DNA from 3 places in the Cytobacillus sp. C11.1 genome. Region 2 is predicted to be linked to each of the others. Evidence: predicted binding sites of a transcription regulator. Region 2 holds the regulator's gene; each other region holds the start of a gene.
The links. Region 2 encodes LexA, which represses DNA repair genes until DNA is damaged. Its sites were predicted from a motif close to CGAACATATGTTCG; they were not measured.
Positions count from the first base shown of each region.

Region 1: the regulator LexA is predicted to act here: its motif matches at 2,140-2,153, upstream of AC3ZVC_RS23735 (YolD-like family protein).
Region 3: the regulator LexA is predicted to act here: its motif matches at 1,656-1,669, upstream of dndB (DNA sulfur modification protein DndB).

Region 1 covers NZ_CM176935.1:4,798,382-4,802,519, reverse strand. The annotation lists gene AC3ZVC_RS23755 (hypothetical protein) at 1-731, opposite strand, end outside; gene AC3ZVC_RS23750 (hypothetical protein) at 851-1,012, opposite strand; gene AC3ZVC_RS23745 (DUF8096 family protein) at 1,196-1,369, shown strand; gene AC3ZVC_RS23740 (YhjD family protein) at 1,366-1,746, opposite strand; gene AC3ZVC_RS23735 (YolD-like family protein) at 1,749-2,078, opposite strand; gene AC3ZVC_RS23730 (hypothetical protein) at 2,182-2,409, shown strand; gene AC3ZVC_RS23725 (LexA family protein) at 2,402-2,626, shown strand; gene AC3ZVC_RS23720 (DUF4177 domain-containing protein) at 2,641-2,835, opposite strand; gene AC3ZVC_RS23715 (helix-turn-helix transcriptional regulator) at 2,832-3,044, opposite strand; gene AC3ZVC_RS23710 (hypothetical protein) at 3,397-3,588, shown strand; gene AC3ZVC_RS23705 (FtsK/SpoIIIE domain-containing protein) at 3,585-4,138, shown strand, end outside.
Region 2 covers NZ_CM176935.1:4,147,630-4,151,767, forward strand. The annotation lists gene tkt (transketolase) at 1-733, opposite strand, end outside; gene AC3ZVC_RS20515 (DUF896 domain-containing protein) at 975-1,208, opposite strand; gene AC3ZVC_RS20520 (YneB family resolvase-like protein) at 1,350-1,997, opposite strand; gene yneA (cell division suppressor protein YneA) at 2,012-2,341, opposite strand; gene lexA (transcriptional repressor LexA) at 2,499-3,122, shown strand; gene AC3ZVC_RS20535 (DUF4257 domain-containing protein) at 3,405-3,689, shown strand; cyclic di-GMP riboswitch class I at 3,827-3,912, shown strand; gene AC3ZVC_RS20540 (hypothetical protein) at 3,967-4,138, shown strand, end outside.
Region 3 covers NZ_CM176935.1:3,128,056-3,132,193, reverse strand. The annotation lists partial or broken gene dptF (DNA phosphorothioation-dependent restriction protein DptF) at 1-1,464, opposite strand, end outside; gene dndB (DNA sulfur modification protein DndB) at 1,746-2,843, shown strand; gene dndC (DNA phosphorothioation system sulfurtransferase DndC) at 2,845-4,138, shown strand, end outside.

The DNA of each region.
Region 1 (4,138 bases), 650 kb from region 2:
TATTTATCACCGCCCGTTTTTATTTCTTTGAAATTTGTGCTTATTGAACCAAAAGGATTGCCATTAACGAACCTAGTTGTAACATTTTTTTCCGGAATATAGAGAATCCAATTTTCACCATCATTGTTAGCACCTATACCCAGTCTTGAAATACCAAATTTGTTTAATATAAAAAAGCTCACTATACCATTTACGTCTTGGTTAAAACATCGCTGAAATGCACTTAGTAAAGGAATTGTATAAAGTCCATCTATTGTTGGAGGATCAATTTCTTTCCGCGCTTGGTCATGGGCTTTTCGAAATTCATCCTGTTCTTCTTCCCCCATTCCTATCAAATGAAGACCGACCGACTTAGGTTGGGGAATAAACGTATTAGAATCAACTTCATATACATTCCATTTCCCTTTTTTAATAAAAATCAAGAAAGAAGTATCCTTGCCGTTAAAATTCTCCTGTAACTTGTTACTGATATCTAGTGCAACATTAAAGATATTTTTATTGGTGTCTATATTATTTTTATTAAATGCTTCAATAGCTAAATTAGCTTTATAGTAATCTCCTGCATATGCAATTACCAAAAAGTCATTTACAATTACTACTTTATTTGCCTGATCTGTATAAGAAGTAGGTTTTCCATCATCTGAAGCAAAATTAACCCTACTATCACAAGCTAAGTAAACCGTATCATTAGTAAGGATAGAGCTTGTAACAACCGCCGAAATTAATGTCATAATTATCACCTCATATAAACAATAATAAAATATTAGTTCAAGGTGCTCAAAAATCAATCTTAATAAACTTAGTTTAATGAGAAATTAAATGCCCTTCTCAATCGAGAGGGGCGTTAATTTCAGTGCATTATTACATGATTAAATTGGCTAAACCACCTTTGGTTCCTCATGACAATATCCTCAAATTTCCCTCGATCTTCAATCTCACCTGGCGGCAGATAGTTACAATCTGCATGTATGATCCCCTTAAAGGTACCATCCATTACTACATCTACGCCCATCTTAAATTCTTCCATACAAACATGACAATGTGGATTTATATTATTTTTGGTCTTCAATTTTATCCCTCCCTTCAGCTAAATAATTCAGCTAATAGGAGAAAAGTCCTTGTGTCTAATTTGTGAATAATAAACAGCCTTCATTTATCCTGCAATGTTTGATATATTATCTTCTGGGGTGACAACATGGAATACGATTACGATAATATTGAACTAAATAAAATCTATACCTATAATGAATTACCTGATAAGCAAGCTGGGCGCTGTGACAATTGCGGAAACTCACATTTTAAATCCAAAGTTGGCGATGGTGAATTCCTTAGAGAGTGTAGTAATTGTGGAATGAAAAAGTCGATTTAATTATTGGCTTTTTCTTTTGATTTATATCGCTTATAAAGATAGTACTCCATTAACTCCTGCACTTTATTCCGGATCCGTGGGTTAAAGTAGTTGTGCTGTTCTTCAAACCCTTTGTAGATGAATAAAAACATTGTAAAAGCATCATCGCGGGCAATCTGCTCAACCTTCATCTGGCCCTGCCTTATAGCATTCCTTGTTTCTTTTAAATCCCTCTGAACAGCCTTAATGGTTTCCTCAATTAAGTGCAGATAAGGTTCCTTAAGTTTAAAGCCTGCTTTATCGATAATGATTCGATCACGTTCAAGAATGGTTAGCAGCATAGGAAGATAAATTGCTTGTTCTATAATATCGCGGTCTTTCTCTGGAATCCTTGTCATAATTAAACCCTCTCAACAGCCGTGATTTCTTCAATCATGATTTTTCTTTTCCCTTCCTCAGAATTAAAAAGGATGTATTTCATTAGCATATCCACTTTATCAACTATTCCGGTTATAGCCTGGAAAAAACCATCCTGCCAGATCGTTACCTTAATGGGAATGGTATAGTTCAGTGAGTCCATAACAACAAATCCAATCTCCTCAAGTTCCTGTTCATCCAGCTGCGGCTTCTTTTGTTTATTTTCATCATAGGTTATTTGTTTTAGCAATTTTAAATGCTCAGGCATAAAGAATGCGCCTTGCCATTTCATTTTTCCGCGATCACGAATCATTTCCTGTCAGCTCCTTATACTATAAATTATACAAACATTCGTTCGGAAATCAACTTGAAGTCGAACTATTGTTCGTATATTATTATGTCAAAAGGAGCTGGAAATGATGAATTGCTTGTTTAAATACTCAATGGAAAGTAAATTACCGATTGATTTAATCTATATAAATGATGCTGGAGAACTCACACATAGGTCAGTAATTATTAGAAAAATAACTGTGGAAGGCATCCTGACATTTGATATTGGTAAACAGCAGCTTAGATTGTTTAAACGAGCAAACATCTTATCTGCAGCCAAACAACGTAGAAAAAGAGGGGTTAATTATGCGTGATTTAACCAGGAGACAAAAAGAAACTTTAGGAGTGATAAATCAATATGTGAATGCACATAATTACCCGCCAGCATATCGTGATATAGCTGCAATGTTAGGATTGAAATCACCATCCACAGTGAGGGGCCTTCTTCATAAATTAAAGGATAAAGGATATATCAGCTGGGAGCCAACACAGCCAAGAACGCTGCGCATAATAAAACCGCCTCTTAATTGAGACGGTTTAATTTTTTATTCAGTTTCCCTCTTGAATAAGTAATTTACTTCGGTTGCAGAACCTCCAATTACTTGGGAATATACACTAACACATTCCCAGCCCTCTTGCCCTAATTTATTTAATTCTTCGTCTGGCGAACTCTTATCTTTTGATTTAAATAAACCCCCTGCTTTTCCAAAAGAAACAGTTTTGTATTCAAAATTTTTCATCTTATTTTTTCATCCTCCTGTAATTTATATAGGTCATCTACCTTTACGTTTAGTAATGCTGCAAGTTTCAATGCTTGTGGAATCGATGGGTATGTTTTGCCAGTGCACCAATTCGATAATGTGTTCTGAGATATACCGAATATCTTACAGATCTCTGGCCGGTTGTAAGGAGATTGTTTAATCCATGAACCTATTAAGACGATTACCATATTTATCACCCATTATATGTATTCGATACAAGCTAATTGAATCCTTTCATAAATTACTTGTGATAATTACAAAGAAATTTAGGATAGACAGGCAAGTTTCTAGTTGTTTGCCCATACAATGAACTATACACGGTAACTACACAGTAGAATATGAATTTCTAAAAGAATGCTGCAGCATTTGATATTTGTTTTCTACACAGATTCATCCATGTATATCTAATGCATTTGTACAACGAAAAAGGCTAAAAGAACAGCAAAAAGAAAATCTGTTAAGAGGGAGGCGAAGCCAGAAGACCTGAAGGGGGAGCGCGAGGGGGTTCGTGAATTTTCAAAAAACTTTTAGGAGGAAAAAATGATGTTATTTGAACCGATGTTCTTTATTGCAGGTGCAGCCACTATTGCAGTGACCTGTCTGGAGAAAACACTTGAATCTTTTGGTTATCATGCCTTGGGGAATACACTTAAAATCTTACTGCCAATAGCTGGAATTGTAGCTGGCGTGTATTTTCTTGAAACAAACGCTATTTTGGGGTGGTTAAGATGAAATTTAAAAGCGAATGGGAAAAACTCAAAGTGAGAAAGAAACTTATTGATGCCTTTAAATCCGGGAAAATCCACTTAACCTATAAGACAGAGGATAATGAACGACTAATCTTCCCAAAAATCCACTCAGTAGACCTTGCCAAAGAATCCACTACCATCACATTCACTTTACCCAACGGATTAAACCCGGAACTTTTAGAAAAGAATTTCTTTGCCTTCCAGCAGCATTTTGGAAATGGGATAGAACTTGAAGGCGAATATAAAAAGTTTTTACTTAAGATCTATAACGCCTCAACGTCTTCTGAATTGATTTACATCTATAAAGACATTAAAGAAACCATAGATTCTTTTCAACTGGGAGTCATCTGTGGAAAGAACCGGCAAGGGGAGTATGTGGCCTTTGATTTATTGAAACAACCACACATCTTAATCGCAGGGGAAACCGGATCAGGGAAATCCACTCAGCTACGGTCCATATTAACCACAATGATCCTTAGTAAGCGTCCAGAAGAATTGGAATTGTATTTAGGCGACTGTAAGAAATCAGAGTT
Region 2 (4,138 bases):
CTTCAATCATAGTTGGACGATCTTCGTCTTGTTTCGCTTCCTCGATCGCTTTAGCGATTTCATGAAGGTCATTGCCGTCTTCAACTCTTATGTACTGCCAGCCATAAGACTTGAAGCGCTGTTCTACACTCTCAGAGAAGGATTTATCCAAATCTCCATCAAGTGAAATATCATTTGAATCATAAAGAACAACTAGTCTTCCAAGCTTTAAATGGCCTGCAAGTGAGGCAGCTTCCGCAGAAACACCTTCCATAAGGTCTCCATCTCCGCAAATGCTATATGTATAGTGATCAACCAAATTATAATTGTCTTTATTGTACGTTGCAGCCAGGTGGCGTTCAGCCATAGCCATACCAACCGCCATTGCAATACCCTGTCCTAATGGGCCAGTTGTTGCATCTACACCAGGAGTGTGCCCGAATTCCGGGTGGCCAGGAGTCTTGCTTCCCCATTGTCTGAACTGCTTAATATCTTCCATTGATACATCATAACCTGATAAATGTAAAAGGCTATATAATAACATGGATCCATGTCCCGCTGAAAGGACGAAACGGTCACGGTTGAACCATTCTGGGTTTTTAGGATTGTGGTTCATGAAGCGTGTCCAAAGTGTATAAGCCATTGGCGCAGCTCCCATTGGCATGCCTGGATGGCCGGAATTCGCCTTTTCAATGGCGTCGATTGATAAAGTACGAATGGAACTGATGGATAGTTCATCTGTTTGATTAAACATTCAATACATCCTTTCGAGAGTAATTCTTACTCTATTTATATTATCGGGTGTCTGTTTTTTTCACAACCAATTGGGTCAGGAAAAAGACAAAAAAAGCCGGTTTGTTACTATTTTGACACAAAAAGACCCGGCATATGTAAAGAAAAGCGGAGATAGCCGGCAAATTATGCCAAGGTGGTCATCTCCGCTTTCTATTAAAAGAAGGAATACAACTGAATGTGTATCCCTTGCAATTATGATATTAATGAAGGCGGTTTTTATTTTGAAGATCTTTCAGTTTTTTAGGGGTTACGTCATTGCCCTTAGGATCAACGACCGTTACGCCTTTTAACGTATTTAACATCGAAGAGCGGAATGTCTCCAAATATTCTCTGCGGAGTGAAGATTGCTCCTTCGCTTCTTCTTCTGTTAAACGGGATTCTTTCGCCTTCTTTGCCAGTGCGTTAATTCGAGCAAGTTTTTCTTTTGGCAGCATGCTTAAGCTCCTTTATATCAAAAGTTAACCTTTGGATAATCTAAAAGAAAGTTTGGTTACACTACAAGTTTCACCAATTATAAATATTGAAACTCAAATGCCATCATACTAAAAAAGAGCACTTTTGACAAGAAAAGTGCTCTACTCTGCTAATGAATCAACATATTCTTTATATCTTCTATGTACGGTTGCTTTTGATATATTGTAGCCGAATCCCCTTAACGTTGCTGCGATTTCGGCGAAGGTGAGATCGTTTTTTCGAAGCCGGACAATTTCATCGATTGGGACTTCGATCCTTTCCCTGCCGGCATTGACTCCTTGATTACTAAGATTTTTCTCAGGATGGTATCCTTTTTCTACCGCTCTTTGCATACCCCGTTTAATTTTAATATTATGAAGCTTTCTTTGATACTCTTCTACCATTCCGACAATGCTCAATACCATGGAGTCCGATTCCGATAGCTGAAGCTTGCCGTAGTTGGAAATGCTGTAAAGCTGGACCTCTTCTTTAAAGATACAATGGAGGATGGCAATCTTGGCATTGCCGCGCCCAAGCCGTGTCTCATCCTGGATCAGAACTACATTAATATCCTTTTCTTTTATTAAATCCAGAAGCTCAAGTATCCCGTCTCTTTCTAAATCGTATCCGCTCGCCTGGTCGCGAATAACTTTCACCACTTCAAAACCATTCTCTTTTGCCAGGTTCAATAGCTCCTCTTCCTGTCTGGAGAGAGAGGTTTCCTGCGTTTCTTTAGTTGTGCTTACCCTGCAGTATATAATTGCTTTCATAATTTCTCCTTTAACTATTTGAGTTCAGAACTGGCAAGCTCGGTAAATGGCTGCCCTTCCGCAGCTTTAACAGGGATAACAATTTCATCACCTGGAAATATTCTTCCTCCGGCAATTCCATTGTTTTGTTCTACCCAGTTAATAAATTCATCTGCTGACAGTGAATGTTCAGCTGAGAAATCTTCAGCGATTTCCCAAAGGGAGTCACCTTCAGATACAGTAACTTTAACAAACTTTTCACTATCCGGCGTTTCCATTTGCAAAACTAATATTAATGATGCTGCCAAGCTTAAAATGAATAGAATAATAGCATAAGAATAAGAATCCCACAATTTTTTCAACATTATTAAACACCTCTGTTAGAATATATGTTCGCATTTGATGTTTTTATTATAGACCGAACACTTGTTTGATGTCAACGAAAATTCGAACTTATGTTTGTATCACCTGGTAATTGATGCTATAATAAAGACAAAGAAAATCATACGAGGTGCGTTAAAGATGGTGAAATTATCAAAAAGGCAGCAAGATATATTGGAATTTATAAAAGAAGAAGTAAAACTAAGAGGCTACCCGCCTTCTGTTAGAGAGATAGGAGAAGCAGTTGGGCTTGCTTCCAGCTCTACTGTCCACGGCCATCTCGCAAGGCTCGAAAGCAAAGGTTTGATCCGCAGGGACCCTACTAAGCCGCGTGCCATTGAAATTTTAGATTTGGACGAGTCTTCGCACATTCCAAAAGTTAGCGCAGTAAACGTGCCGATCGTTGGTAAGGTTACTGCCGGCCAGCCGATTACCGCGATTGAAAATGTGGAGGAATACTTCCCTCTCCCAGAAAGGCTGGCTCCAGCTGACGAGCATGTATTCATGCTTGAAATTATGGGAGAAAGTATGATTGAGGCTGGAATTCTGGATGGTGACTATGTAATCGTTAAGCAGCAAAGCACAGCTAATAACGGAGATATTGTTGTTGCCATGACTGAAGAAGACGAAGCGACCGTTAAACGATTTTTCAAGGAGAAAGATTATGTTCGCCTCCAGCCTGAAAATTCTACGATGGAACCTATTATCCTTCGAAATGTATCCATCCTTGGCAAGGTAATTGGAGTATATCGACATATTCATTAATAGACTTTCAAAAAGCAAGCATTTATGTTTGCTTTTTATTTTTTGAAAAATACTGATTATATACAGTTCTTATTACCTGATCCTATGAATAAAATCATACGATAGTACCAGTTACTTCTTACTTGGAAGGAAGTTACAGTAAAGTTTAACTATTTTATTTTCAGAAAATTCGGTATTTTTATGCATACTAATTTATACCATCTCCCTATATAATGGTAATACACCGAGAATCAACCTAAGGTCGCTTGTCCAAAATCTCGACTTTAGGAGTGTGAAGAAAATATGTTTTTGAACATTACCTTCGCTTTGTTGATTGGTGGGCTGGTCGGTGTCGTTGGACATATTCGGAAAGAAGGCAAAATGGTAAAACCCCGGAGGACAAAGAAATTCATCTACCTGGGGGTCTTGGAAGAAGTAATCATGGGGGCTTTAGCGGCTGTTTTTTTGGTCGTATCTTCAGATCCTGACTCTACCTTAAAGATTGTACTCCTTTCGGTTATTGCAGGATTTGGAGGAGATGCACTGCTGACATGTCTCGATTTCTTAAAGATCAGACATAAAGAATAGAGATTGGCAGAAAGAGTTCATATAGACAAAACCTCGTTCTTCATCGAACGGGGTTTTTTGTGTGACTGCATTAAACTGTTTTGCGTTTGTATTACAAATCCCGGTAAAGTATGATTTTTCCGCCAATTTATGATATTATTTCATCTGGGCAAATTCCATGAAAGTGGGAGACGCAAAGCCACGGGCCTAAAACGATTAAAGTCATGGCAGCCGGGCTGCTTATAAGACAATTCATACCAGAACAATTTGCCTAAATCAGCTATGAGAAGGGTGAAAAATGATTTATCCAACAGTGCTTAGCAAGGAGTCGAACTTGGTGCACATCGTAAAGGATCAAAACAGCTGTGTATGCGGATTTACATACAATGCCTTTACAACTTTCACCAAAAAGGATCTTAAAAAAATAAAATTCAAACCGGAAAAGGTTATCACCTGTCCGAACTGCAAAT
Region 3 (4,138 bases), 1.0 Mb from region 2:
CCTGTCTTTTCTATTAAATAGCAGGTTAGGCATTGAACTATCAAGTACATCAAATTCTGAAAGGAGCTTAATACTCTTAACTTCATCCGGAATAATAATATCTGCAATAAAGTTAAGAAAAGCTCTTGCTGAGATAACTAATTTTTTTACTACAATAGATTTTATAATGAGTTGAACTGCCTGCTCACGAACAAATTCATTTTGCATAAGCTTATAATTTTCGTGAACCATTGTATGAAGATTATTCTTGTCATCCTGTTGCAATGCCAAATAAAAAGGATTGTCATCAGTTTTCTTGAACACTTTTTCAAATAGTGCAGTGTAAAATGAAGACTTTGCACCATGTTCCGAAATTTCGTATGGATGATAATCACCAAAGCTGAGTAAATCAAAGCAATTATCACTGTAGTAAGTTGTAATATTTTGGGAAAACAAGTCGCTTTGACCAACAAATTTTTTAAGGGCATCATAAGTGTATGCTTTATGTTTTGTGTTAATAAAATTATGCAAAACACCCATATTAATAGCTAATATCACTTTTTGGTCATTTTGCTCTATTAATTGGTCTGAGAATCCTTTGAGTACTTCTTCCAATGTCTCCATTGCATTCTTATTTGGAGAGAAGCTTTCTGTAGCATCATTAAAAATTGTGTACTCATTTATTAAGTCTGCTTTTTTTTCTTTTAAGTAAGCTAAAAGATGTGATTTTCCATCTCCGACACTTCCGCATAGTAGAATTAAATTCCCTCTAACTTCTTTTTTACGGGAACTTAAAATGGACTCTAAGTCTAACTGAATTTTCCTATCAACATGCATATAATCTTTAAATGAACTAAACTGACTAGCATTTTCAATAGCTTCCTGAGAAGAATCCTTTAGCCTTGTTAGCTCTCTTAGAAGATAACTTTCACCCTCATTTAAATCTGTTTTCAATAAAGGACGTCTTGATTCTTCAATTGAATTAGATTTCTCTTCCTTGGTGGACTCTTCTTCTTTAACGTCTTCATTTGTATTTGGTTCAACTGCTACTTTTTTTGATGGTTCAAACTTACCTGCTCCTAAGAGTTCTAATATTTGTTTTTTTACTATATCTTCAATGTTTTCTTTAGGTCTTGGTTTTGGAACTTCATAAAAAGGGATCTTGACTTGTTCTGATGAATAAACTTCATAAAACCATACACCAATCTTGTACATCTCTTTATGCAACTTGAAAGCAGCAGTAATATCGTTAAATTTTCCGTCATGTGCAGCTTTATTACCTGATAAACGGATGGTATCAAATGATTGCTGAATTTCTTTTCTTATGTAACCTTCTCTGGAAAGAAAGGAAATTTTATCGTGTAAAGTTGACAAATAAGGTGCTTCAATATCCTCTTGCTTAAAGACTTCATTAAGAATTTCCTCTGCAAATAGTCTAGCTTTAACAATGGAACTGCTTGGATCTTCAAAAAGCAGCTCTTCCATTTTCTTCGAAATAAAAGCTGCATCTGCATTTATATTTTCTAAGAAATTTAAGAAATAAATCTCTGTGGTATTCATTCTAAAATCATCTCCGAATGCTTAATCTTTTACTAACTTCATCATATCACACTCCCCTGCCAATTTTTAAGCAAGGTAACCACCTTACTTACAATTAATTTACAGATTAGAAAAGCCGAATAAAAGTTCGCATTTTTATTGTAAATAGAAATAACTAAGTTTATAATATTTTTATAACATTACGTACGTAATGAGGAGGAATGAAAATGGATGCTACTTTTAGTTATAATTTCCCTGCTATTAGAGGTATACAGGCAGATAAAGAATATTTTGTTGCTATGTGCCCATTAAGAATTATTCCAAAAATATTTCTGTTTGACGAAGAAGAAATTCCACCAGAACATCGGTCACAAAGAATTTTAAATAAAGCACGTATTCCTGAAATGACCAATTACATAGTTGAAAACCAAAAGGATTATGTTTTCTCTTCTATTACTGCTTCAATTGATGGTGACATAAAATTTATTCCTTTTAACAACGACTCTTCTTTAAATGATCTTGGTCAATTAAGAATTTCCTTAGATGCCAGATTCCTAATAAATGATGGACAGCATCGAAGAGCAGCAATTGAAGAAGCTTTAAAAATTTCTCCAGAGTTAGGAAATGAAACAATTTCAGTCGTTTTCTATCATGATGAAGGATTACGGAAGTCTCAGCAAATTTTTTCAGATCTTAATAGACATGCAGTGAATACAACCTCTTCAATTGGAATTCTATATGACCATCGTGATCGTCTTGCCTTAATTACCAAAGATTTGATTACTACGATCCCTTTACTTAATAGATATACAGATAAAGAGAGAGTTTCACTATCGAAAAACTCTCCCAAAATCATGGCATTAAATCATATTTTTAATACAAATTTAAAATTACTAGGGAAAACTAAGGGTGATGAAATTACCCAAACAGAAGAACAATTTCTTAAGCAATTTTGGTCAGTTTTAACTGATTCTATTGTAGAATGGAACTTGGTCTTTCAAAAGGAATTAACACCAAGAGACCTAAGAGCTAATTACATTGTTGGACATGGAGTATTTATTGAAGCGATGGGACTAGTTGGCAATTATCTTATTAAATACAACGAAAACGACTGGAAAAAATATATAAAGAAACTTAAGAAAGTTGATTGGAATAGAAGCAACACTTCAGAATGGTTAGGTAGAGCTTATAACCAAAACGGCAGAATTCAGAAAACAAATTATACAATTCAATTAACCTCAAATAAAATTAAACAATTAATAGGCCTTCCATTAACTGAGGCAGAACAAACATTAGAAGATAAATTCTTTCAAGGAGTAGTTTGATATGACAAACGGCATCATCAGTAATTTACTATCAAAAAATATGCCTTATGTAGATGAAGCTAAAGAGCATATAAAAAAAGCATATAAAGAAGATAACCGTCCCTGGGTAGTTGGATATAGCGGTGGAAAGGATTCAACAGTAGTAGTACAACTAGTGTTTGAGGCTCTGTCAGAGATGGACAAAGAAGAATTGCATAAAAAAGTTTATGTAATCTCATCAGACACCTTAGTTGAAACTCCATTAATTATTAATTCAATTAATCAAACTCTAAGGAGAATTCAAGATGAGGCACTTACAAGAGATTTGCCAATTGAAACTCATAAAGTAAAGCCAGTTATCAAGCAATCATTTTGGGTTAATATTATCGGAAAAGGATACCCATCTCCTAATCAGCAATTCAGATGGTGTACAGATCGTTTAAAGATTGATCCTGCTAACCAGTTCATAATGGACAAAGTCTCATCCTTTGGAGAAGTTATTATGGTATTAGGGGTGCGTGAAGACGAAAGTGCCACTCGCGGAAACGTAATCCGATCTCATACTGTAGAAGGTAAAACATTTATGCGACACTCGACTCTTTCAAATGCATATGTTTACGCTCCAATAAGAAGTTTTACGCTAGATGATGTTTGGGACTACTTATTAAACCACCCTTCTCCTTGGGGAGACGATAATCATGAGTTACACCGACTTTACCAGGATTCGAATAGCGGAGAATGTCCACTTGTAGTTGATAAATCAGTAAAAGAAAGTGCTGGCTCGTGTGGGAACAGCCGTTTTGGCTGCTGGGTTTGTACAGTTGTTAATGAAGATAAAGCTCTAAGTGGCTTTATTCAAAGCGGACATGATTGGATGAGACCTTTACTTGATTTTCGAAATTGGCTATCGAGTATTAGAGATGATCGAGAAAAAAGAATGAAATATAGAATGAACGGACAAATCTATTATAAAGAAGTTAGGATTGAAGATATTGATGGCGTCCCTCATGTCATGATACCTAAAAAGTCTGGAAGACCTAAACAGCAAATTCCATTAGACCAATACACTGTTATGGAAAAAGAAAAGCTTAAAAGTTATATAGAATCTAATAATGTTGATCTTAGCGCTCCAGAAGATCAAATGATTTTGGTTACCTATGAGGAAGAAATGCTAGACGGAGAGAAAGTACTCAAATATGCTCAATTAGGTTTAGGACCTTATACAATGGAAGCACGAAAAGAAATTTTAGTAAGACTCCTTAAAGTCCAAAAAGACTTAAAGCACCCAGAAGATCCTTATTACGAACTAATTAGTA